4 regions of the Alteromonas naphthalenivorans genome follow, and region 2 is predicted to be linked to each of the others. Evidence: predicted binding sites of a transcription regulator. Region 2 holds the regulator's gene; each other region holds the start of a gene.
What was found. Region 2 encodes sigma-54, which starts transcription at its own class of promoters, with help from an activator protein. Its sites were predicted from a motif close to GTTGGCACGNNNNTNGNNT; they were not measured.

Region 1: a site for sigma-54 is predicted at 3,502-3,520, ahead of xdp1 (exosortase-dependent surface protein XDP1). Genes of this name have one in related genera too.
Region 3: a site for sigma-54 is predicted at 2,184-2,202, ahead of AMBT_RS05825 (DUF1328 domain-containing protein). Genes of this name have one in related genera too.
Region 4: a site for sigma-54 is predicted at 3,541-3,559, ahead of AMBT_RS21025 (OpgD/OpgG family glucan biosynthesis protein). Genes of this name have one in related genera too.

What each region holds. Positions count from the first base shown of each region.
Region 1 is NC_015554.1:1,035,728-1,041,604, forward strand. Features, by position in the region: gene prsT (XrtA/PEP-CTERM system TPR-repeat protein PrsT) at 1-2,510, opposite strand, end outside; gene xdp1 (exosortase-dependent surface protein XDP1) at 2,615-3,469, opposite strand; gene xdp1 (exosortase-dependent surface protein XDP1) at 3,638-4,519, opposite strand; gene pssA (CDP-diacylglycerol--serine O-phosphatidyltransferase) at 4,771-5,604, shown strand.
Region 2 is NC_015554.1:3,294,166-3,300,042, forward strand. Features, by position in the region: gene AMBT_RS14365 (KpsF/GutQ family sugar-phosphate isomerase) at 1-403, shown strand, start outside; gene kdsC (3-deoxy-manno-octulosonate-8-phosphatase KdsC) at 403-969, shown strand; gene lptC (LPS export ABC transporter periplasmic protein LptC) at 966-1,544, shown strand; gene lptA (lipopolysaccharide transport periplasmic protein LptA) at 1,513-2,076, shown strand; gene lptB (LPS export ABC transporter ATP-binding protein) at 2,079-2,804, shown strand; gene AMBT_RS14390 (RNA polymerase factor sigma-54) at 2,880-4,364, shown strand; gene hpf (ribosome hibernation promoting factor) at 4,394-4,681, shown strand; gene ptsN (PTS IIA-like nitrogen regulatory protein PtsN) at 4,690-5,133, shown strand; gene rapZ (RNase adapter RapZ) at 5,172-5,877, shown strand, end outside.
Region 3 is NC_015554.1:1,359,103-1,364,979, forward strand. Features, by position in the region: gene AMBT_RS05810 (DUF349 domain-containing protein) at 1-1,436, shown strand, start outside; gene AMBT_RS05815 (hypothetical protein) at 1,438-1,653, shown strand; gene AMBT_RS05820 (hypothetical protein) at 1,717-1,911, opposite strand; gene AMBT_RS05825 (DUF1328 domain-containing protein) at 1,966-2,142, opposite strand; gene yfbR (5'-deoxynucleotidase) at 2,398-3,051, shown strand; gene AMBT_RS05835 (CC0125/CC1285 family lipoprotein) at 3,132-3,683, opposite strand; gene AMBT_RS05840 (hypothetical protein) at 3,714-3,971, opposite strand; gene AMBT_RS05845 (hypothetical protein) at 4,028-4,540, opposite strand; gene AMBT_RS05850 (hypothetical protein) at 4,544-4,861, opposite strand; gene AMBT_RS05855 (response regulator) at 5,114-5,877, opposite strand, start outside.
Region 4 is NC_015554.1:4,809,158-4,815,034, reverse strand. Features, by position in the region: gene AMBT_RS21055 (ATP-binding cassette domain-containing protein) at 1-559, shown strand, start outside; gene AMBT_RS21050 (TIGR02444 family protein) at 546-1,073, shown strand; gene AMBT_RS21045 (hydrolase) at 1,093-2,121, shown strand; gene AMBT_RS21040 (YheU family protein) at 2,204-2,446, shown strand; gene AMBT_RS21035 (outer membrane beta-barrel protein) at 2,556-3,116, opposite strand; gene AMBT_RS21025 (OpgD/OpgG family glucan biosynthesis protein) at 3,727-5,421, shown strand; gene mdoH (glucans biosynthesis glucosyltransferase MdoH) at 5,483-5,877, shown strand, end outside.

The DNA of each region.
Region 1 (5,877 bases), 2.3 Mb from region 2:
TCCTCAACGGCCATAATAGCCAAACGGTTGTAAGCCTCAGCTGGATTAAGTGTATTTGGGTTCTCGACTAACTCTTTGTATAGTGCGGTAGATTCTTCAAAATTTCGAATGAAAAACAAATATTGCGCTAGTAAGTTTTTCGCTAATAAATTAGCGTCATTTTCTGCTATTAATTCTCTAGATTTAGATAGAAAGGTATCTACAAACTCTTCGTTCAATGCGTAATTATAAATGGCTACGAAAGCTTGAGAAAAGCTTGGATTAACATCCAGAGCCTTGAGGTAAGCATCGACTGCTGCATTGTCTTTGTTCAAATTAGCTTCTAAACGGCCAATCAAATACCAATAAATTGGAGTTTGCTCTTTTGCTTTTGGCATGCCATTTAATAGTGATTTAGCTTTAGTATTGTTTTGTAAGTCGAGCAGTAAACTGGCGTACCGTAGAGAAATAGAGCTATTCTCTGGCGAAATACTGTATGCCCGCTCCATCGCGTTGAGCGACAGGTCATTGTTGCCTAGCGAGCGTATCAAATCGGAATACGTTACTAAATCTCTTGGGTTGTCGTTAATAAAGTTTCGAACAATATTGAGCGTTTTTTCTGCTTCAGTAAGCTGCTTTGAGTTTATGAGTAGCGATGCTTTTCGAAGTAAGTACTCTGCGTTATCGAAGTTATCCTTTAACAATAGATCTAAGTGATACAACGCATTTTTTGTATCACCTTGCTGTTGATACAAGGATGACAGTCTTTCTCTTGAACCCACATTCGATGGGTCTAAGGTAAGTACATCGAGATAAATCTGTTTCGCTGGTTCTACATAGCCCTGTTTAGTCATGTTGAACGCTTTCAACATTAGGGTTTCACTGTGCTGTGGCGATAGGATAAGTAACTCTTCTACCAGCACGTTTGATTCATCAACATTACCCAACCGACTTTCTGTAGCTGCTAAATTAAACTTTGCAGGAAAGAGGGTGGGGTTTTGCTCGAGTGCTTTTTCGATATTTTCTTTTGCCGCTTCTAGTTGCCCCTGCCTAATAAGAATACCGGCTTTTAAATTATAAACCTCGGCTTCATCAGGGAATAGCTTGTTTAGCAAGTTAGCCCCTTCAAGGGCTGGTTCAAAACGCTCTGCTTGCAAATTCATTAACGAATAAGTAAATAGGAAACCGGCATTTTGTGTGTATTTTGGTAGGTTCTCTTGAAGAATAGACAAGGCTTGCTCTTGTTTGCCTCTAGCCGCCATCAACTTAATTTTGAATAGTTGAAGTTTTCCTTCATCAGGATATTTTTCTTCCAAATTTCGAAGCAGTCGTTCAGCTTTAAATGACTTTTTTTGACGAATGAAAAGATCACCCAACATAAGTGCAGAGTCGGGGTTTTCCATTAAAGGTTCTTGATAGCGTTCTAGAAGTAGCAGTGCTTGTTTGTCTTGCTGGGTAGCCATATAAACTTGACTGAGCATTAGTACTGCTTGCAAATCTTCGGGCTCTTTTTGCAGATAAGCGGAAAAATCTTTAGCCGCAGTTTCCATGTTGTTATTGAAAAAATTAGTTAAACCACTGATATAAAGCAACATAGGTTGAGAGGTAATTAACTCTGGATCCAGTTGCGCCATAAAGTCATTTAGCTCTTTTAGCTTTTTATTATCAATGGCCTCTTTGTTATCTCTACTTTGCAACCAGCTGTTCAACAGGATAGCTAAAGGATCGTTTGGTGTATCTTCAATAATCTCATCAACAAACAATTTTGCCGTATCGTAGTCTTTCGCTTCTAAATAAAGATCAACTAAATTACGAAGCGCAATAGGGTCGTTTCGGTTAAACGTGAGCGCTTTTTGTAAATTGGCAGTAGCGGCATCTTTATCGCCTTGACGGTAAGCTAATTGTCCTTTTAATCTCCATGAAATAGCGTTTTCTGGCTCGATGGAAATCGCGTTCTGTATAAGTTGGTTGGCTTCAACTAACTCTTCGTTTTGCAAAGCAATAGAGGCTAGCCCGTTTATCGCTGGCACAAAATTAGGTGAAGAGGCCACAATCGTATTGTAATCTTTAAGCGCACATTCACTATCTTCTAATCGAACGCACGCGGTAGCTCTTATCAGTAACCACTCCCGCTCAGCGTCACCAGATAACTTGTCCACATCGGTGAAATCGACGATGCTTTGATACTTGTTCATGAACAGCCAAGTGTTGCCCAGCAACTCAGCCAATAAATTTATATCGGCGCCCATTTCTAGCGCCTCTACAAATTCCAATTCAGCTGCGTTTAAATAACCGTTAATAAGTAAAATTTCACCCATCAACATTTTTGCAGCAAGGTTTTCGGGATCTTTTTGTAAGCTGTTTTTTAGGTGTATATAGGCTTCATCGTAAGCTGTCTCGTTAAAAGCTGAGAGTGCTTTTTCATAATCTTCAGAAGTTGTTGCGAAACTATTGAAAGCAAAAATTGAGGTCGCGATAGCCGTGACAAGTGCTCGCTTGAAAAAACCTTTTTTATTATTAACCAAATCCATAATTACCTTAAAATATTACCCAGCTACAAGCTTAAAAATAGCATAAAAAAAGGTGGCCTAAGCCACCTTATAAAGATACGTGTTTTCCCTGCGTATTAAAACAATTAAACGCGACGCTTACGGCGGTAAGCTAAAAGGCCAAGTCCTATACTCATCAGCGCAAGTGCACCTGGCTCGCTAACCGGTGTTGGAGCCGGTGGAGGCGTTGTAGATTTTTGAATCGCTAGGTCAAGTGAAGAAAGCTTAAAGCCTACTCCGTGATAAGTGCTTGAACTATCATCAAAAACAGTATTATATGCACCGACTAACCAGTATTTTGCAGAATTCGTTAACGTCGTAAATTTAGATTCATACAAATTTGTTGAACTGTCTCTACTGCCTATACCAAAGTGACCGAGTGTACCCGCAACAATAGAACTTGAAACACTAGCCCATGTTGACTCTACGCTATCGCTAAACGAATTAATGTCACTTAACCCCGCAACAGTCACCTCTTTGGTTCCATTATTTCCATTTACCCAAGAAAATGATGATCCCTGAAGAGTCACGTCTTCACTAAAACTCAGTAAAAACATATCGAAATCATCTTTACCGTCATCATTGTAATTATCAGCCGAATGACTATCTCCACCCCACGAATAATCGCCATTCAAGATGCCATAACCGACGTTGCCGTAAGAGCTCCAGCCTTTGATGTCGCCTTGGTCTAATTTTGTATCTTTAGACGAAGAACTGCTTAAGTTCCCTGTGTCCGACCATGCTGTAATACCGACATAAACATCTGTTCCGTCAATGTTAATCAAAGAACCATGTGAGGCAGATGGAGTTAAAGTTTGAGTAATTCCATTTTCAAAAAGAGAATAGGTTGCTTCACTGAGACTATCATCAGCCAGAACGTTTCCGGTCAATAATACAGCTACGCTAAACGCAAAACTTGTTAAGCCTTTCATATGTTTCATTACCACTAATATTCACCATAATGATAATTAGTAAGCATTTAGTGTGCCATTTATTATATTGTTGATTTTGTTGTAATTTTATGATGTTGTTTTAATGGTAGTAAAAAAAACTGACAGGTAATACCTGTCAGTTTTAAACTAAAGTAGCACTTCTTACGTAAGCGCCATTCAAAGCTGTTTTCTACGCCAAGCAACAAGAAAAACACCTGCGAGCAATAAGCCTAACGTGGTTGGCTCACTCACTTCAGCTGAGGGGGCCGGTGGACTATCATTTGCTACAGAAAATCCAACTGATGAAAGCTTAAAGGCATCATTTCCAATATAACCTCCGATATTTTCAAAAACTGTATTATAAGCACCGATTAACCAATACTGGGAAGTGTCTGAAATATCGAAATCTGCCCTATGTTCTACATAGTCACAATTTTCTATATCATAAGAGGCAGTTGTCAGTGCATCTGCAACAATATCGCTCCAGGTTTGACTGCCTGAGGTTAAACCTGAAATGGAATCAAGTGCGGCCACAGATACTTGTGAGTCGCTGTTGCTGTATAGCCAGGAAAAGCTTGCGCCTGTTACTGAAACGGCCTGGTCGAATGACAACAAAACGAAATCGAAGTCTGTGACGTTACCGTTTACTTTATTTACATTGTCTATAGCGTGATCAGGGTTATAGTAAGTTTCCCAATCATCATTTGTTACACCGTACCCATAGTAGTCAGAGATTTTTTCTAACTTCGCATCTACAACAAGGTCATCGTTTTTACCGTAGGTGTCGGACCAAGCGGAGACAGAAATGTTTACCCCGTTAACCGAAATGGTGCTATTGAGAGGATCTGTTCCTGATTGTACGCCATCATCAACGAGGTCATAGATATTCTCGCCTAAAGCAGATTCGCATAAATCGTTGTTAGATGAGCTATTATTTGAGCTGCACCCTGAGTAGTCGGAATTATGCCATTTGTTAGAACCTGCTTCAGCAGCGGAAAGTGGCAATAGGGTTAAACCAATAAAGCCCGCGGTAAGTATTGATACATTAAGTAAACGCATTATAACTAGACCTTCTTTAAATATATAAAGGTGTAGTTCGTACGATATTTAGCTCTACTTTTTACAGGCAGAGTAGACATCGTGAACTTCAACATGATGCGTATATGATAACTAAACGGGGAGCGACGTTACGTATATGGTTAAATACCTACATATCAGTTGCGGTTAAAGACTGACTAAGAATGTTATCTATGCGCCAGCAATGAACTATGAAATAATTGAATTAGTTATTTATGTATATATGAGGACTTATGTCTGAACAAAAGCGAAAAGGGATTTATCTTCTTCCCAATCTACTAACCACTGCAGGTCTATTTTCAGGCTTTTTTGCAGTAGTGTCTTCGATGACAGGAAGATTTGAAGCAGCAGCTGTAGCTATATTTGTTGCTATGGTTTTTGATGGATTAGATGGCCGGGTTGCGCGTATGACGAATACGCAAAGCGATTTCGGTGCTGAATATGACTCAATGGCCGATATGGTTTCATTTGGTATGGCGCCAGCGTTAGTCGCATACAACTGGGGCTTAACTGAGCTCGGTAAATTCGGTTGGTTAGCAGCCTTTGTTTATGTGGCAGGTGCCGCTTTACGTTTAGCACGATTTAATACGCAGGTTGGTATTGCCGATAAACGCTTCTTCCAAGGCTTGGCTAGCCCAGCTGCAGCAGCAGTAGTTGCTGGCTTAGTCTGGGTAGGCGTTGAATATGATGCTGTAGGTACAGACTACGGAATTGTAGTGGCATTAGTTACTGGTTTCGCTGGCCTACTAATGGTGAGTAACTTCAAATACAATTCTTTCAAAGAATTGAATTGGCATGGGAAGGTTCCTTTCGTAGGGCTGCTTATTGTGCTACTTATATTTGTGGTGGTAGCAACAGAGCCTGCTTTAGTACTCTTTATTGTGTTTTCTCTTTACGCGCTTGCTGGCCCAATCAATACATTTAGAACCGTCGATAAAGTTACGTTGAACGACGTAGTAGGTGAGCAAGAAGAAGATGCAGACTTTGATGCTGATGCTAATAGTACGACCGATACTGTTGATAGTAGCGAAGGGCAGCAAGACGAAGAGTCGTCTAATAAAGTGTAAAAACACGCCTCTCAGTCATTAATAGTGATGAGTTAGTTGTATTAATATACCAAACGACTAAAAAGCGACCTTCTAGGTCGCTTTTTTTATGAATTATTAAAAAGAGGTTGACCTTGCCTCAGAAATCTCTAGAATGCGCATCCGCTTCGACAGGAAAGTAAAATAACTTACACTGGCCAAGCAAGTCACTACAGCTTGAAAGGCAGTGCTGGCGAGGTTTACAACGAAATGCTTTTGAAATTAATTTTCTGAAAGTGTTGACATGAAAACCGA
Region 2 (5,877 bases):
CAGCTTAGGCAGAAAATTACTGCTGAAAGTGAGTGACATCATGCTAACTGGTAGCGAATTACCCTTGGTAGACGAAAACGCCTTGGTTGCCGAAGCACTATTGGAGATATCCAAAAAGGGGCTGGGTATGACCGGGGTTATCGATAGCGATGGTGTTTTAGTCGGAATTTTCACCGATGGTGATTTACGTCGTATTTTAGATGCCCGCATAGACTTGCATACCGCCACGGTTACGCAGGTGATGACCAAAGGCGGTAAAACAACCATGCCTGAACAACTCGCCGTAGAAGCGCTAAATGTAATGGAAACTCATAAGATAAGTGCGCTTATGGTAACGGATGATGCCCGCAAGCCTGTGGGCGCATTCAATATGCACATGCTACTTAAAGCGGGAGTTTTATAATGAACGACACCCAAACAGCCGTAAATACACTTTATACCGCTATGCCAACGGCGTTGTATTCCTCGTTAAAACAAGTTCGATTATTAGTTTGTGATGTAGACGGTGTGTTTTCAGATGGCCGTATTTACCTTGGTAATGCTGGCGAAGAGTTAAAAGCATTTCATACCCGTGATGGCTATGGTGTTAAAGCGCTTGTGAATTCAGGTGTGGCAGTGGCGGTTATTACGGGCAGGCGTTCTGCCATTGTCGAAAATAGAATGAAAGCACTGAATGTCGCACACATTGTGCAGGGTGAAGAAAATAAATCTGACGCCCTTGCTGAACTGATGGCTCGCTTATCACTTAAGCCCGAGCATGTGGCGGTAGTAGGTGACGATATGCCTGATACGGGCATGTATCCTCACGCTAATGTAAAAATTGCGGTAAAAGACGCCCACCCTGCGGTTGCACAGCAAGCGAATTGGATCACCACGTTGCCCGGCGGCTTCGGGGCCGTTCGCGAAATATGTGACACCTTGCTTCAAGCAAACGACAAGCTACACGGAATTCAAGGTGCTAGCGTATGAAGGTATTAGGTTTTGATCGATTAGGCTTAAGTATTTCGGTGTTATTTATATTGGCATCCGCCCTGTATATCCCTATTTGGATGGACGAAGACCCTGCTCAGCAATCTGATCAAGGGCCGGACGCATTAAAGCCTGCATATAAAGCCAAAAACCTAACGACCACCTTATACAATCAAGAAGGACAGCTAAATCACAAAGTATTTGCAGCGTCGATGGAACATTACGACCAATTGGGCTTTGTTTTATTCCAAAAGCCCAGATATACATTGTATACCGACGATGCACAGTCACCGTGGGAAGTTACCGCGACAGAAGGCACTTTGTATAATAACGAATTGATACAGCTAGAAAATAATGTCGTTATTGAAAACCAAAGTGTCGATGACTTTGTAAGAACAATACGCACAGCGTTTATAGAGATAAACCTGTACACTAAGCAAATGACATCTGATCAGCCCGTGGAAATACGTGGCTTACAATATGTGATTAACAGCAATGGGTTTAACGCTAATTTGCGTACCCAGGAATACGAGTTAATAGACCATGTACAAACCATTTATTCGCCTAGCCACTAAAGCATTAGCGACTAGCCTCGCTGTTAGCCTATTTGCTACTGCGGCTATAGCGGCTGAAAGCGACTTTAATAAACCGATTAAAGTTGACTCGAAATCGCAATTTGTTGACGGTAAAAACAAAACCTCATTGTTTAAAGATGATGTACGGATTACTCAAGGTTCTTTGGTGATAAATGCCGATGAAGTTGAAGTGATTGCCAGCGAAGGTGATGGACGAGAGATATTCGTGGCTCGCGGCAAACCAGCCAGCTATTCGCAAAAACTTGAAGACGGTGCTCCTGTCACAGCGAAGGCCAACGAAATTCGCTATGAAGTAGTAAATCGAACTATTTCTTTACAAGGAAATGCTGAGCTACAGCAAGACACCAGTAAAGTACAAGGTGATAAGATTACCTTCGACATGGTCACTGAACAATTACTTGCAACAGGCGGCGAAGACGGCGAAGGTGGCAGAGTCACTACCGTATTTACCCCTGAGGCAATACGTAAAGCGTCATCGAATAACGAAGACGATAAGGCGGACGACAACTAATCATGGCAACGTTGAGCGCACAGAGCCTTGCAAAGGCTTATAAAGCACGTCAAGTGGTTCGCGATGTAAGCTTATCAGTATCGACGGGGCAAATCGTTGGACTACTCGGCCCTAATGGTGCCGGTAAAACGACTACCTTCTACATGATTGTTGGCTTAGTTCCCCTAGATAAGGGCAAAATCAGTATTGATGACAGCGAATTAACTCACGAGCCCATGCACGAACGTGCTCGCCGCGGTATTGGGTATTTGCCGCAAGAAGCCTCTATTTTTAGAAAATTGACGGTGTTTGAGAACATCATGGCTATCTTGCAAACCCGTAAAGGGTTAAGTTCATCAGAACAAGAACAAGAAGCCGATGCGCTACTTGATGAATTTAATATCAACCATATACGTAATAGTACGGGTATGAGTTTATCCGGTGGTGAACGCCGCCGAGTAGAAATCGCACGAGCATTAGCAGCCGATCCGCAATTTATTTTGCTTGATGAGCCATTTGCTGGTGTTGATCCTATATCGGTTAATGATATAAAGAAGATCATTCAACATCTTCGTGACAGAGGAATTGGAATCCTCATCACCGATCACAACGTAAGAGAAACACTGGATGTGTGTGAGAAAGCGTATATTGTGAGCCAAGGCGAACTCATCGCGCAAGGGACGGCAGAACAAGTTTTAAGTAATCAGAAAGTAAGGGATGTATACCTAGGAGAACAATTCAGGCTATAGTTACTGTAACCGAATTGTCATTTTCAGTTTTAAGCACGGGTATATTCACAACAAGAGTTTAAAAATAAGACGTAGATGAAACCATCTTTACAGCTAAAGTTCAGTCAACAACTTACCATGACACCGCAGTTGCAGCAGGCAATCAAGCTGCTGCAGTTGTCTACGCTCGACCTGCAGCAAGAGATTCAGGAAGCACTTGACTCAAACCCTCTTTTAGAAGTTGAAGAAGGCGGTGATGACCACCCGGTTGAGAAAAACAACATGGATGGAGACGACCCTTCTGTGGAAGCGGCTCCCACTGCATCTAGCGATTCGTTGGAAGCTGGTGACGCGCTTGAAAAGAACGACCTTCCCGACGAGTTGCCAATCGACAGCACATGGGATGAGTATTACTCGGCCTCTTCTGCCCCCGCTCCTGGCCCATCTAATAATGATGACGACCAACTGTTTCAGGGTGAAACCACCGACAATATTCAAGACCATTTGCTTTGGCAGATGCGTTTAACCCCGTTTTCAGATACAGACCGCGCCATTGCTACCGCCATTATCGACTCCATCGATGAATCTGGTTACCTTAACGTACCCATTGAACAGATTTTAGAATCGGTAAACTCTGACGATGTTGAAGAGTTGGTAGAAATGGACGAAGTTGAATGTGTACTAAAACGTATTCAAATGTTCGACCCTATTGGTTCAGGTTCACGTACACCGCAAGAATGTTTGCTCGTGCAGCTTCGCCAGTTCTCGGACGATACGCCATGGCTGACCGAAGCCAGACAGCTTATTAATGAGTACTCAGACCTGCTGAGCAGCAAAGATTACCGTACGTTAATGCGCAAGAGCCGTTTGAAAGAAGATCAACTTCGCGAAGCCATGCGCTTATTGCAAACGTTGAATCCTCGTCCTGGCAGTGCATTAATTACTAAAGAACCCGAATACGTTATTCCTGATGTTTCGGTAAACAAAAAGAATGGCCGTTGGGTAGTAGAACTTAATCCCGACAGCTTGCCAAAATTAAGCGTAAATCAACAATACGCTGCCATGAGCCGACGCTCTAAAAACAGCAGCGATTCGCAATTTATTCGCTCGCATATGCAAGAAGCCAAGTGGTTTATAAAAAGCCTTGAGTCAAGAAACGACACCTTGATGAAAGTAGCAAACTGTATTGTGCAGCAACAAATGGGCTTTTTCGAGCACGGCCCAGAAATGATGAAACCAATGGTGCTAAATGATGTCGCAGAAATGGTAGATATGCATGAATCCACCATTTCACGAGTCACCACGCAAAAGTATATGCATACCCCTCGTGGCATTTTCGAGTTGAAATATTTCTTCTCTAGCCATGTAGCAACGGAATCTGGTGGTGAGTGTTCATCTACCGCTATTCGCGCACTAATTAAAAAGCTTGTGGCAGCGGAAACGCCCAGCAAGCCATTAAGCGATAGCAAGATTGCTCAATTGTTGGCCGAACAAGGCATTAAAGTAGCCCGGCGAACAATAGCAAAATACCGGGAATCGTTATCGATTCCGCCGTCAAACCAACGCAAAAGCCTTATTTAAAGGCCTTGATAATTTAAGGAAGACGAAATATGCAAATCAACCTTACCGGTCATCATGTCGAAATTACTGATTCTTTGCGTAGCTATGTCGATACTAAGTTCAGCAAACTAGAGCGTCACTTTGATCACATATCTAATGTGCATGTCATCCTGAACGTCGAAAAACTCAATCAAAAAGCCGAAGCCACCATGCACCTTAGCGGCGCAGAAGTGTTTGCTTCATCTCATAATACAGACATGTATGCGGCGATAGACAGCATGATCGACAAACTCGACAGGCAAGTTATCAAGCATAAGGAAAAGCTGAAAAAGCACTAAATATTAGTATGGAAATTCAAGCCATAGTAAGTTTGGACCGCACCGAGTGTGCGGTTCAATGTAACAGTAAAAAACGTATTCTAGAGATTATTAGCGACATTGCTGCTAAAAATAATCCCGACATCGATCAGGCTAGTGTATTAAATAGTCTACTAACCCGTGAACGAATGGGGAGTACGGGTATTGGCAATGGTATTGCTCTGCCCCACGGTCGATTACCGGGCTTAGAACACGTTATCGCCATTATTGTAACCAGCAACCCTGCCATCGATTTTGATGCGCTTGACGATCAGCCCGTAGATATATTCTTTGCCCTATTAGTGCCAGAAGAGAAAACAGAAGGTCACTTACAAACACTCGCTACCGTGGCGGGTAAGCTAAGTGATAAAGAAACGGTGAAAGCCATTAGGCGGGCCTCCACCAGTGATGACATCATTACGGCTTTAAGCTAAAAAAGCACTGCACCATATTTTAAAAGGGAGAAATGCAGGTGAAACTGATTATTATCAGTGGTCGATCCGGTTCAGGAAAATCAGTTGCGCTACGTGCCCTTGAAGATTTAGGTTACTATTGCGTAGATAATATTCCGGTTAACCTTCTCCCTACTCTGACCCATACCGTGGTTGATGAATATGACCAAGTTGCGGTAAGTATCGATGTAAGAAACCTACCCAAAAATCCAGCGGACTTGGTAGAGATCTTAGATTACCTACCCTCATCGTGGTCTATGACCATTGTGTACATCGACGCGAGTGACGATGTACTGGTGAAGCGTTTCAGCGAAACCCGCCGATTACATCCGCTAGCTAAGCTCAACAAATCTTTATCTGAATCGATAAAAGCCGAATCAGACTTGCTTGCGCCTATTGTTGAGCGCGCCGATTTGTACATTGATACGGATAAACTCACTATTCATCAACTCGCAGAGCTTATCCGCGAACGAATTCTAGGCAAGAAAAGCTCTCGCCTAGTATTGGTGTTTGAATCGTTTGGCTTTAAGCACGGTATCCCCAAAGACGCCGACTATGTATTTGACGCCCGCTTTCTCCCCAACCCGCATTGGGAACCCGATTTAAAACACTTAACTGGTTTAGATGCCCCCGTAGAAGTATTTTTAGGTTCCCAGCCTGTTGTAACCAAATTTATTTGGCAAATTCAGAACCTAATCACTACATGGCTGCCACACTTAGAACGCA
Region 3 (5,877 bases), 1.9 Mb from region 2:
AAATCAGTGTGATAGATAACTTAATCGCCCAAGGTAAGTACCGCGGGGCTATTACTAAGTTTGAAAAGTTATCTGCAAGCTTTGAATCTATGCCTGAGAGTGTTAAGAAACAATTGGCTAAGCGTTTTGAGAAAACTGCCGAAGATATTGCTCACCTTGAAGGCTGGCAAGATTATATCGCGGCCCCTAGAAAACCTGCACTGGTAGAGGAAGCGCAGACATTAGCTTCAACTCCCGTCGAAGATATAAAACAGCGTGGTGAAGCCATTCGTTATCTTCGTCAGCAGTGGCTTTCGTTAGGCGCTGGCAGCGACGATGACGCGCTTCAGAATGCTTTCGACGCCGCTTTAGAACTTGCGTTTCAGCCTTGTCGCGAGCATTACGCTGCATTGGATGCTGAACGAGAGAAAGCGCTCAAAGCTCTTCACTCATTAATTGAACAAGTTGCTGCCATCGATTTGTCACAGGACGAAGCGGTGCTGGCTAAACTGTACGATAGAACCGTTAAGCAGTGGCATGAGTGTGGTCAGGTTGAAAAGCGTGAATACGAGTCGTTAAAGCAACGGTGGAACAAAACCATCAGCCCGCTGCAAACCAAAGTGAACCAGTGGCATGCGATGAATAAAAAAGCGAAGCAGCAACTCGTTGCGCAAGCATCAGCGCTGTTAGCAGAGGAAGATATTGCTAGCGCCACTGAAACAGCGCAGCAGCTTCAACACAGTTGGAAAGCCATAGGCCATGCCGGTAAGCGTGATGAAAGCCGATTGTGGCGTGAGTTTCGCTTAGCAAACGATGCATTATTCGGACGCTTAAAAGAACAACGTAAGGCGCAGTCATCAGCATTTGATGAAACCTTTAATACCCTTTTTACTCTATTAAATGGCATTGACTCGGAGTCTGATGAATCGACGATTGCTACTTCAATACAGGATATTGAAGCACGTGCGAAAGCGTTGCCTGGTGCAATGCGTGCTAAACTCGATAAGAAAATAACCGGTATTCAAAAGCAGCAGCAAACACGCGCTCAGCAGCGCCAGGTTCGCAAAGTACAGCAGCGTGCTCAATCGGCTAATTCGGTGTTAAGTGAGAGCCTGCGAGCAGGAGACTTTACTAACATCAGTGATGATGACGCTGACATGCTTAAAAAGCGATGGAAGTCCGCACTGTCTAAGCCTACACCTGTTCAACAAAGTCGTCATTGGTTAACGGTGGCGTTAGAAGCTGCTACTGATTTACCTAGCCCTGAGAGCGATAGCAGCATGCGAACCAATGTGCAGCTAGCCATGATGACAGCGAAACTAGAGAAGGGTGAGAGCCTGTCTCCAGCGCAGTTGTTAGAAGATTGGATTGCGCATGGGAAAGTTGATGACCAAGAAACGCATTTACTTGAACGAATAGTCAATGTATTGGATAACAATCCAGAGGTGGTTGCTTAAGATGAAAAGCCAAGTTGAATTTGGTTTTGCCAGTGAGATGACGGCATATCGTTTTATCAACACGGTTAAACACATGGATGTTGATTCACTTGTCGTGAAGTTTGGACGAAGTGATCGTCACGTGTTGGTATCTTACCGGTATGCGGTAGATGAATTTGATAGAACGCTATCAGAATTAGACGATTTAGCGCGAGAGCTTGGCGGCGAAGAAGTATAAAAAGAAGTATAAAAAAAAGCTGATGGACAATGTCCATCAGCTTTTTTCGTGATAAAGCGTGTATTAACAGTCTTTATCTTCGGCGTCTGCGCCTTCTTTAACATCTTCACAAGCATCTTCTACTGCGTTGCCTGCATCTGTTACAATTTCGTCTAGCTCTTCGCCTGCATCTTCTGCGTTGTTATCACCGCATGCGGCAAGTGTAAGTGCAAATGTACCAGCTGCTAAAAGTTTCAATAATGATTTCTGTGAGATCATGTCCATTCTCCTGTTTCCTAAAAGTATCTAAAAATATCTAAATGTGTGGTAAATCTATGCTCGTGGTGACCGACCGCGTAAGGCATTCGCGACTAGTGAAATGACTAGTAAAGCGATAAACACAAAGAATAAAAATTGTGCGATACCTGTTGCTGCACCTGCGATGCCGCCAAAACCAAAAACTGCTGCAATAATGGCGATAATGAAAAAAGTAATTGCCCAACCTAACATAGCTAAATCCTCTTTTTGCTCCGTTACTGACATAGGTATTAATGCGAACTCCGTGCCTTAATGTTAAGTCTATGATTTATATTTATTTTATATTAAATTCCACTGCTTTTGACCGATAATGTATTCGTTGGCTAAACAAGGTTTACAGAGCATTTGCACTTTTTACATGGCGGGAGGCATAGTAAGCAAGGCAGCATTCCCGATTTGCAAATGCTACTATCAATTTCTAACAATCGTAATTTTAAAGGGCGCAAAATGGCGAAAACTCACTCCGCATTTATAGGTTTGATGCAACGGGCAAGAAACGTGAAACGATGGCCTTTAATGGCACAGTTTCAAGAGGAGATGTTGTCTACACACATCTACGAAGCCTCTATGGTCGCTCACATGTTAGGTGCAATAGCGGCGGATGTGTTCAACGAAGCGGTTGATCCCGATCGAGTCGCTGCCATGGCTATTTTCCATGAAGGTAGCGAGATTGCTGGTATGAGTGATATTCCAAGTCCTGTAAAGTACCACGACCCTGAAACCACTGCAGCCATAAAAAAACTCGAGCGTAGGTTTGAGGCAATGCTGATACAAACCTTGCCTGAGCCCCTACAGAAGCGCTACCAGCCATTAATAGAACAAGATAAAGATGATATTCATGTACGGCTTGCTAAAGCCGCTGACGTGTTATGTGCGTATCTAAAATGTGATTATGAGTTGTCAAAATCCAATTCAGAGTTTTCAAACGCTATGTATGAAATGGAAGTGCAATTGAAACAATACCGAGAGAGGTTTCAGTCAGTAGAGTACTTTTGTAAAGTCTTCTTAGAAGATGCCAAGGGGACCTTGGATGAACAAACCAAAGATCTTGATTGGGTAGAGCGAGCCAACACATTGCATTTAGATTCTGAGCAAAGTTAAATAAAGCAATGTGCGTTGTAAACAAAAATGACCGCCATTTGGCGGTCATTTCATCAAAAATTAATTTTTTTGAAGCGCGCCTACTTAACCTTATCTACTTGGTCAGCGAGAATTTCTGTAACAGATATAGCGTTCTTTCCCAAACTACTTTGGGTATTGCTCATTCTTACCAGAACAGAGAAATAAATGTCGTTAATCTGTGTCTGCGTCACCGTGTTTTGCCCTTGACCCGGTGCAGGTTCTGCCACCTCGGTACATCCTGACATGGTACATTGCTGATTAGTTGCAAATGGTTGGGGCTTATCTGTATTGTGGGTGACTGCTCTGGCCATAACGGGTTTTTTATCCACGTCGGTTTTGATAACAGCCAACCATTCATAGTTATGTTTGTTAGCGAGTTCAGCGGCTCGGCGTAATGCGAATTGCTGAATAATATCTGCTGGAGTGCGATCTGTAGCTTTAAATAATACTCGGTATTCATTGTCGGTTAGTTGAACGCTAGAATACCCATAGCCCTCCTTAGTGACCGCAGATTTGTAGGGTGTGGGCGAGGCGACAGGTGTAGTAGTACAAGCGGTAACAAATAAACTGCATGCTAAAGCCGCTATTTTCATTTTTATTGGTAAGCGCATGGTAATTCCTAGTATTAATTGTAGTGACTATTATTTTAGGAACGAAAGTGCGGTGGTGCGCACAAAAGTCATAATAGCTTGATTTCTTTTGCTCTTTGGAGCGTCAGTATTTATACCTTTGTAAGCCCCAGCAGCAACAATACCCAATAATACTTCAGGTTTGCCCATAAGCAGACGACAATCTCGCTTAGCCTCTTCAAATGATTCTTCAGCATGATGTTTTTGGGCTAAATAATTATGCTGGCACTGCCTGATATCCTCTAAGTTCTTTTTCAGAAAAATATTCATGATAAGTGCTCCTTAGTTTTACGCTGATTGACGGCAATCCCGTAATGAGTTTGCTGCTACTTGGTTAAAGACTGCATTGATGTGGTAAGCCGCTTTAGATTAATAAAACGAAATGCACTCTGTGCATGCATAAATGCAACGACACTTAATATGCTATTAACCAGTAACAATATAACCATAATAAGTAGTGCAGGCATGCCAGCATGGTGCATTGCTAACCCGATGCATGAATTGAGCAAAATCCAGCAAAAACCACCTAATGCAAATGCGGTAAGTGCGCCAAAAATGCTGACAAAAATCGACTTGGTAATGAGTTGAAGTTCAGCGTTAATCAGGTCGATTAATGCAAAGCCCTGATATTTTTTCTGTGCGTAAAGCGTTTTAAAAGAAGCCAGCGCCTCTTCAAAAGTAATGTCTGGGGGAATGTTATTCGACGACTCGGATGTCTCGCCGGTTGTACTTTGCTGAGGAATGCGAAATGTCGCCTGACTTCTCGGAGAAGTCAGGCGAAACGGATTTTCGCTGCTCAGCGTGTATGTGGCACTACGAAAATCTGGTAAAGGTTTCATGCTTTATTTCTTGCGAAATAATGAAGTCACTAACATACCTGCTGCGAATGCCATACCAGCAGTGGCTAATGGGTTCTCGATAGCATACTTTCGTACACCAGACGACTGCCATTTTTGCTCAGCTAAACGTTTTCTTTCAGACATATTGTCCGCAGAGCGACTTGCCGTGTTACGAATATTGTCCTCAGCTACGGCCGCACTATCAGCCAGCTTATCTACTGACGAATGAAGTGTTTCTTTTAACTGATCCGTGACTGGGTGACTAGGCTCGGTTACGCTATTCACTTTCGCTGTTTTTGGCGTAGTAGTTTGTGTTGCCATAGTACTCTCCTTAAATTTGCTAGATTGCACATAGAGAGTTGCAACGCTTATACCAACATGGCTGGATATATAAATAATTGATTTTGTTTGATTTTATTTCGTTTCGTATTTTGGTGAGGAAGCTAAGTTTTAATTAAACGTAAGAGTTGCAAGGTAGGCCGTGTAATAATTTCGTAATCGATAGGAATTCAACAGTTCCTGTGGAGGGAAAGTTAGCTACGAATGGCAGCTAACAATTTCTTTTCGTATTTTTTAGGACACCACACTGATTAAATCTTCTTTACTCACTGGCTTTAATAGCGACTGGCTAACACCTAAATGCTTCATGGTATCTTTATCTGGCTCGTTGCCACTGACAATAACCAGCTTGGCCTTGGGTTGAATTTGATTTAACTCGGCAGCTAAGTCATATCCATGGTAGTCGGGAAGGGTCAAATCCATTAATACATGATCAAATACCACTTCGGTCATACACTCGATAGCATCTGCGCCCGTATTCGCCGTAATAACATCGTGGCCTTGATGTACCAAAAATAATTGTAATAATTCAGCTGCGTCTTCGTCGTCTTCTATCACTAATATTTTTTTAGCCGTCGGTTGAGGCTGAGTACTTTGCGTCACTGTTTTAACGGTTTCTATCTTCGACACGGCAGGACCTTGAGAGCGCACCAAATACTGGTCGAGCACTTCAGTAAGGGCAGCTCGTTCAATAGGTTTACCAATAACATTATTAAACCCGTCATCCATTAAAGATTGTTTTAACCCTTTGCGACTCGCGGCGGTAACGGCCACAACAGGTACGTTGCTCTTATGCCGCCTTATTGCATGAAGGGCTTCAATACCATTCATAACCGGCATATGAATATCCATTAACACTAAATGAAAGGGCTCGTTATCTTCTTCGGCTTGTAAAACAGCCTCTAATGCTTTAACGCCGTTTTCTGCATAAGCGACGGTAGCGTGACATTGACTGACTAGATGACCTGTTAAGCGACGAATCTCACGAATATCATCAA
Region 4 (5,877 bases), 1.5 Mb from region 2:
CCTTGATTTAGAAATGCGTCATGCGTTGAATATTGCGCTACAAGGCTTTGAGGGTGCCATGGTGTTGGTATCGCACGATAGATTTTTACTCTCATCGGTATGCGAAGACTTTTACTTAGTAGATAGCGGCGAAGTGGCGGCGTTCACTGGCGACTTAGACGACTACCGCGACTGGATTTTAAAGCAACAAGCCGCCGAAAAAGCCAAAGCGAACAGCGATGCGAAAGCGTTAAATGAAGACGCAAGCGCTGTTAGCGAGCGTAAAATCGATCGTAAAGAAGAAAAGCGCCGAGAAGCAGAGTTTAGAAAGCAAGTCGCACCACTGAAAAAAGCCTTAGAGAAGCACGAAAAGGCCATGGACAAATGTTCAGACGAGTTGAAAACCCTTGAAGCATCGTTATCAGATACAAGTTTGTATAACGATGATAAGAAAGCCGAGCTGATGCAACTGTTAGATAAACAGGCAAAGCTCACTCAGGAGCTTGAAGAAGAAGAGATGCAATGGCTCGATGCACAAGAGCAAATGGAGGCGCAGCGCGCAAGCTATGAAGCACAATAATGCGATTGTAAATGCAGAAGATTTTTGGCAATACGCAGGTAGTCGCTATGGCAAAGGCGACGTAGCGCCACTTGCCATTTTGTTGCAAGACCGCCATGGTGTGAACGTAAACATACTATTGTTGATATGCTGGTGTATTGAACATGGCTTCATTATTAATTTGCCTCAGTTAAACGCGGTGATAAACGCCGTTGAAGCATCAGAGCACGCTCTTAAGCAACATCGACTTGAGCGAAAGCAAGCGAAGCCAGAAGACAAACAAGATGCAAACTACCCGCAGGCCTTAGCGAAATACAATCAGCTAAAAGATGACGAGCTGGAATTAGAAAAAGCGCAACAAGCTATTATTGTAGAAACGGTTAATAGCCTTGGTTTAGCGTCCTTGCCCTCAGGCGCCTCTAGTATGTCAGGTGTGTTCAATGCCTCTATCGCTGCACTTATTAATGGGTATAAGCTACGAGAAAAACAGGAAGCCCGTGAATTAATTAGCCAGTTACTTAAGCAATTGTCGTAGAAAAAAATAAGAAAACATCATGAGCAAAATCGCGTTATCGCATGGAAAGATTATAAAAAGCAGCTTTCGGGTACCAAGTTGGGCAAAGAACCGTCATGTTCAAACTATATGGCCACGCTTCATTCAAAAACGCTTACCGCTAAAATACAGCATGGAACGCCTAACATTGCCAGATGACGATTTTGTGGACGTTGCATGGGGGCCAAAGCCCGCAGAGCCTTCGGGCATTATTGTGATGTTCCATGGCCTTGAAGGCAGCATTCGTTCACATTACGCCAATGATATGATGGCCAATTTATCGGTAAATGGCTGGCAAGTGGTGATGATGCACTATCGTGGCTGTAGCGGTGTTCCGAACCTAAAGCCAAGAGGCTACCATTCTGGCGAGACTGGCGATCCGAGCTTTTTTCTTGATTGGCTAAACCAAAAATTCCCCCAACTCCCTAAAGTTGCTGTGGGCTTTTCGCTTGGTGGTAACATGCTGTTAAAGCTGCTTGGTGAGAACCCCGCGCAAAAATGGCTGAATGCGGCTATTGCTATATCGTCACCGTTGAAGCTGTCTGAGTGTGCCAAATCAATTAACCACGGTTTCTCGCGGGTGTATCAGAAATACCTCTTAAACAGCATAAAAACCACACTACGAAAGAAAATGTCGTTTATCGACTATCGTAAACTTATCCAATTAACGAGTGATGATGTTGATGGCATTACCAGTTTTGCGCAATTTGATGAAAAAGTCACAGCGCCCTTGCATGGTTTCGAAGACGCGAACGACTATTACGAGAAGTGCAGTGCGTACCACTTCTTGAGCGCTATTCATTGCTCTACGCTTGTATTACACAGTATTGATGACCCCTTTATGAACCATTTAGTGGTGCCTAAAGAAGAAGAATTAGCACGCAATGTTACCCTTGAACTCAGTGAGCGTGGTGGCCATGTTGGCTTTATGCAAGGTTCGGTGTTTAGCCCTAAAGTGTGGCTTCATGAAAGGGTAAAAAGGTACGTTAGCGATGTACTGCCCATTAACCCCACCACGCCCTACGTGTAAGTTTCCTATCTTGTTTGCACGTTAGCTGGCTTTATCTCATGCTTAATCGTTAGCGTGAGCTCACTTTTTTCTGGAGGCAGAGATGATAATTCCAATCGACGCGGTTGATACCGAAACCCTACATAGTTTAGTGGAAGCATTTGTGCTGCGAGAAGGCACAGAATACGGCGCTGAAGACGTCACTATGGAAACCAAAGTGACACAGGTATTAGATGCGCTTAAAAGTGGTGAGGCCGTGCTAGTGTATTCAGAGCTTCACGAGAGCGTGGATATCAGACCAAAAGGCGATGTGACATCCCAAAGTGAGTCTGCTGAAGAAGAGTAGGTATACCTGCTGCTTAAAACAGAGCTTGTACGTAAATTGAAGAATAAAAAAAGCCGGGCGAGTGACCCGGCTACCTTTCATCAGGAGAGCATCCCAAAACGAGAAAGGTTTAGAAACTGTAGCGTGCAGTTACCTGCATGACGTCTAAGTCATCCATAAGCTTGTAGTTAGCACCCACAGCCCATTGAGGAGTGACGTAATAGTTTGCGCCTACTTTGAACGTGGCATCGCCATCTTCAACGTCGTAGTAGCCTACTTCGCCTAGAAGCTCAACCTGCTCAGTCACCATAGAACGAACACCAGCATTCACACTGTAGCCCGTCTCATCATCGAAATCGCCATCGATACGCTCAAAGTTGGCGCCGAAATATGCATCGGTAGTGGCGTTAAGTGGCATTCTGTAACCAGCACCTAGGGTTAGCATGTCGAAATCGAAGCTGCCTTCTTCAAAGTTGCTGTATTCACCGTTTAAGTAAATGTTGCTGTTTAATAGATATTTGCTGCTTAGTACGAAACCATCGGGTTCGAACGATTCGTTATCGTCAAAATCCATCTTGCTATAGCCACCTTCTACATAACGCCAGTCTGGAGACTCGGCTAACGTTGCAAAAGAAGCAACAGAGGCTGCGGTAGCGGTAAGTGCTGTAAGTAAAGTGATTGCTTTGCGCATTTGAAAAAACTCCTATTTATCGCAGAAAGAAAAAATACCTGCGCTTCAAATTTTGCGACCCTGTGCATCGTGATGTGCAAACAAGTATCGCGAATTCCATCGTTAAATCTGAAGTTAGTTTTGCAAAGGGTTTGCCAATCACGATGTGAGTTGATGGTTAAATAGACGATTTTTCTTTAACATACAGAAAGATAGCGGTTTTTACCTAAAGCTGCTTTTTATCTCCGAAATAGATTTATTAAATAGCGTTGATTATCTGAACAACAAAATCTGCTAAATGTGTATCTAAAAAACAACACTATATCCTTTCGTCTAATGACTGGTACGTTTTTACACAGTGAAAGATGGCGCTTAAATTCAAAAAGTACCTTTGTAAATGTTTGAAAAGATGACGTTTGATGGTTATTCAACCACTCTTAGATAAGTTGGATCATTCTTTGCAACTGCTCTTAATGAGTTCAAGCGCGGTTAATTCGCTACCCAGTTCTTCTTCCTTTATGGGTAAGCGAGGTTCCTATCAAAAAAGCACCTTTGGGCATTCATCTACGGAGTTAGCTGGTGGCTTTTTTGAACGCGTTTTGGCATAGCCCTACTTCACGGAGATTACGACATGCACCAAGAGTTTAAACAAGGCCGCTTTGATGGCGTGAAGAGCGTCAGCAAAGTAACTAAGCGACGCTCCAGGTCACTTTTCTCTCGCGTTGCGGTTGTGATTACCAGTGCGTTGTCATTATTAGTCACGCCAGTGATTAATGCCGAAGGGGTGAGTAATAGCAACGAACCTCGTGATGCATCCCCTATTCTTCAATCTGTTATCGACACCGCAAAAGCGTCTGCCGAGGAAAGCTATGAGCAAAACGATCATGGTCTCGATGACGGGTTAAAATCAATTGATTATCAAACCTATCGGGCTATCCGCTTTAATCCTGAAAAAAGCCTGTGGAATGGCGAGAACGACTACGAAGTGCAGTTTTTTCATCCTGGCTTTCTTTATGAGCTACCCGTGACAGTTCACACTATCGATGAATCTAATAGCGCTCAGCGTATTCCCTTTTCTAGTGACATGTTCCGCTATGACGACAAAGCTGTGCGGTTAGCAGGACTGACTAACGATAAAACGGGGTTTGCAGGCTTTCGGGTTCATTACCCATTGAAAAATGAAGCCTATAAAGATGAGTTTGCCGTATTTTTAGGGGCCTCTTATTTTCGTCTAGTGGGTAAGAACCAAGTATATGGTATTTCTGCTCGAGGGCTTGCCATTGATACTGCCCTAACGAAAGGGGAAGAATTTCCTCACTTTACTGAATTTTGGCTTATTGAGCCTAAAGAAGGCCAGCCTATTACGATTTATGCTCGACTGGAAAGTCCGTCAGTGGCCGGTGCGTACAAGTTTGTCATTGAGCCGGGCATAGATACACAAGTAGATGTGAAAAGCTGGTTGTTTGCCCGCGAAGATGTAGAAAAGCTAGGTGTCGCCCCTTTTACCAGCATGTTTCTTTATGGCGAAAACAGTGAAAAGCGCTCAGACGACTATCGCCCTGAAGTACATGACAGCGACGGTGTGTTAATGGTGACACATGCAGATGAAGAGATTTGGCGTCCATTGACTAACCCAGCAAAACTACAAATTACTTCGTTAAGTGACAGCGCGCCAAAAGGTTTTGGCATGTTACAGCGAGATGGTGAGTGGGGTAACTACTTAGATGGTGAAGCAAACTATCATATTCGCCCAGGCCTTTGGGTAACGCCCACCGAAGGGTTCGAGAAAGGTCGCTTAGAGGTGGTAGAAATACCGACTAACTCAGAGACGCACGACAATATTGTGGCGTACTGGGTGCCTGAAGCGCCATTACTTAGCGGTGAATCTCGTTATTTTGCGTATACCTTAAAAACAGTAGAACGAAACCCCGTTGTTAGCGAGTTAGCAACCGTTATTCGTACACGCCAAAGTAAACCGTCGTTACCTGGCGAGAAAGTGAAAGATGAAACAAAGCAGGCTCAGCGCCGCTTTATTGTTGATTTCTCTTCTCCTGACTTCTCATCGCCGGAACTGGCAGCACCTGAATTGTCAGCTAATGAAAATACGGCTACAAGCTTCAACCCAGACACTACCAAGCTTATTGTGCAAGGTAGCAATGGTGCAATTTCTCAGCAGCGCCTTTACCCCGTTAATGAAGGTAAAGAATGGCGCGCCACTTTTCTTCTTATGCCCAAAGACAAAAGCACGGTAGATATGCGTGCTTATATCGAGCTAGATGGCAAACGTATCAGTGAGGTTTGGAATTATGTCTATCAACCCAAGTAATGCTTCCATTTCCCCTAAATCCTCAACAAAGCGTGATCGATTCATCACGACAGGAGAGCACATGCGCTTATTTATAATGGCAATGTTAGTGCTTCCGAGTACGGCTTTGGCCGGTTGGAGCCTTTATGAAATTTTTCTTCCTAATGGGTTAACTAAACTTGAGATGGCCCAGCTTGGATTAGGCCTAATGTTGTTCGCTTGGCTGTGTATGGCCTTTTGGACCGGTATTATCGGTTTTGTACTACAACTGTTTAATATTGACCCTTTAAGCTTACGTAAAAAGCAAAGTAAGCCTGATGAAGCCACACAGTTAACTCAGCGCCATGCGGTGGTAATGCCTGTATACAATGAAGATACGCGCCGAATTATGGTGGGTTTTGAAGCGTGTGTCCGTGAGTTAATGAATACGCCACAAGCTGATCATTTCGATTTTTATATGCTAAGTGACACACGGGA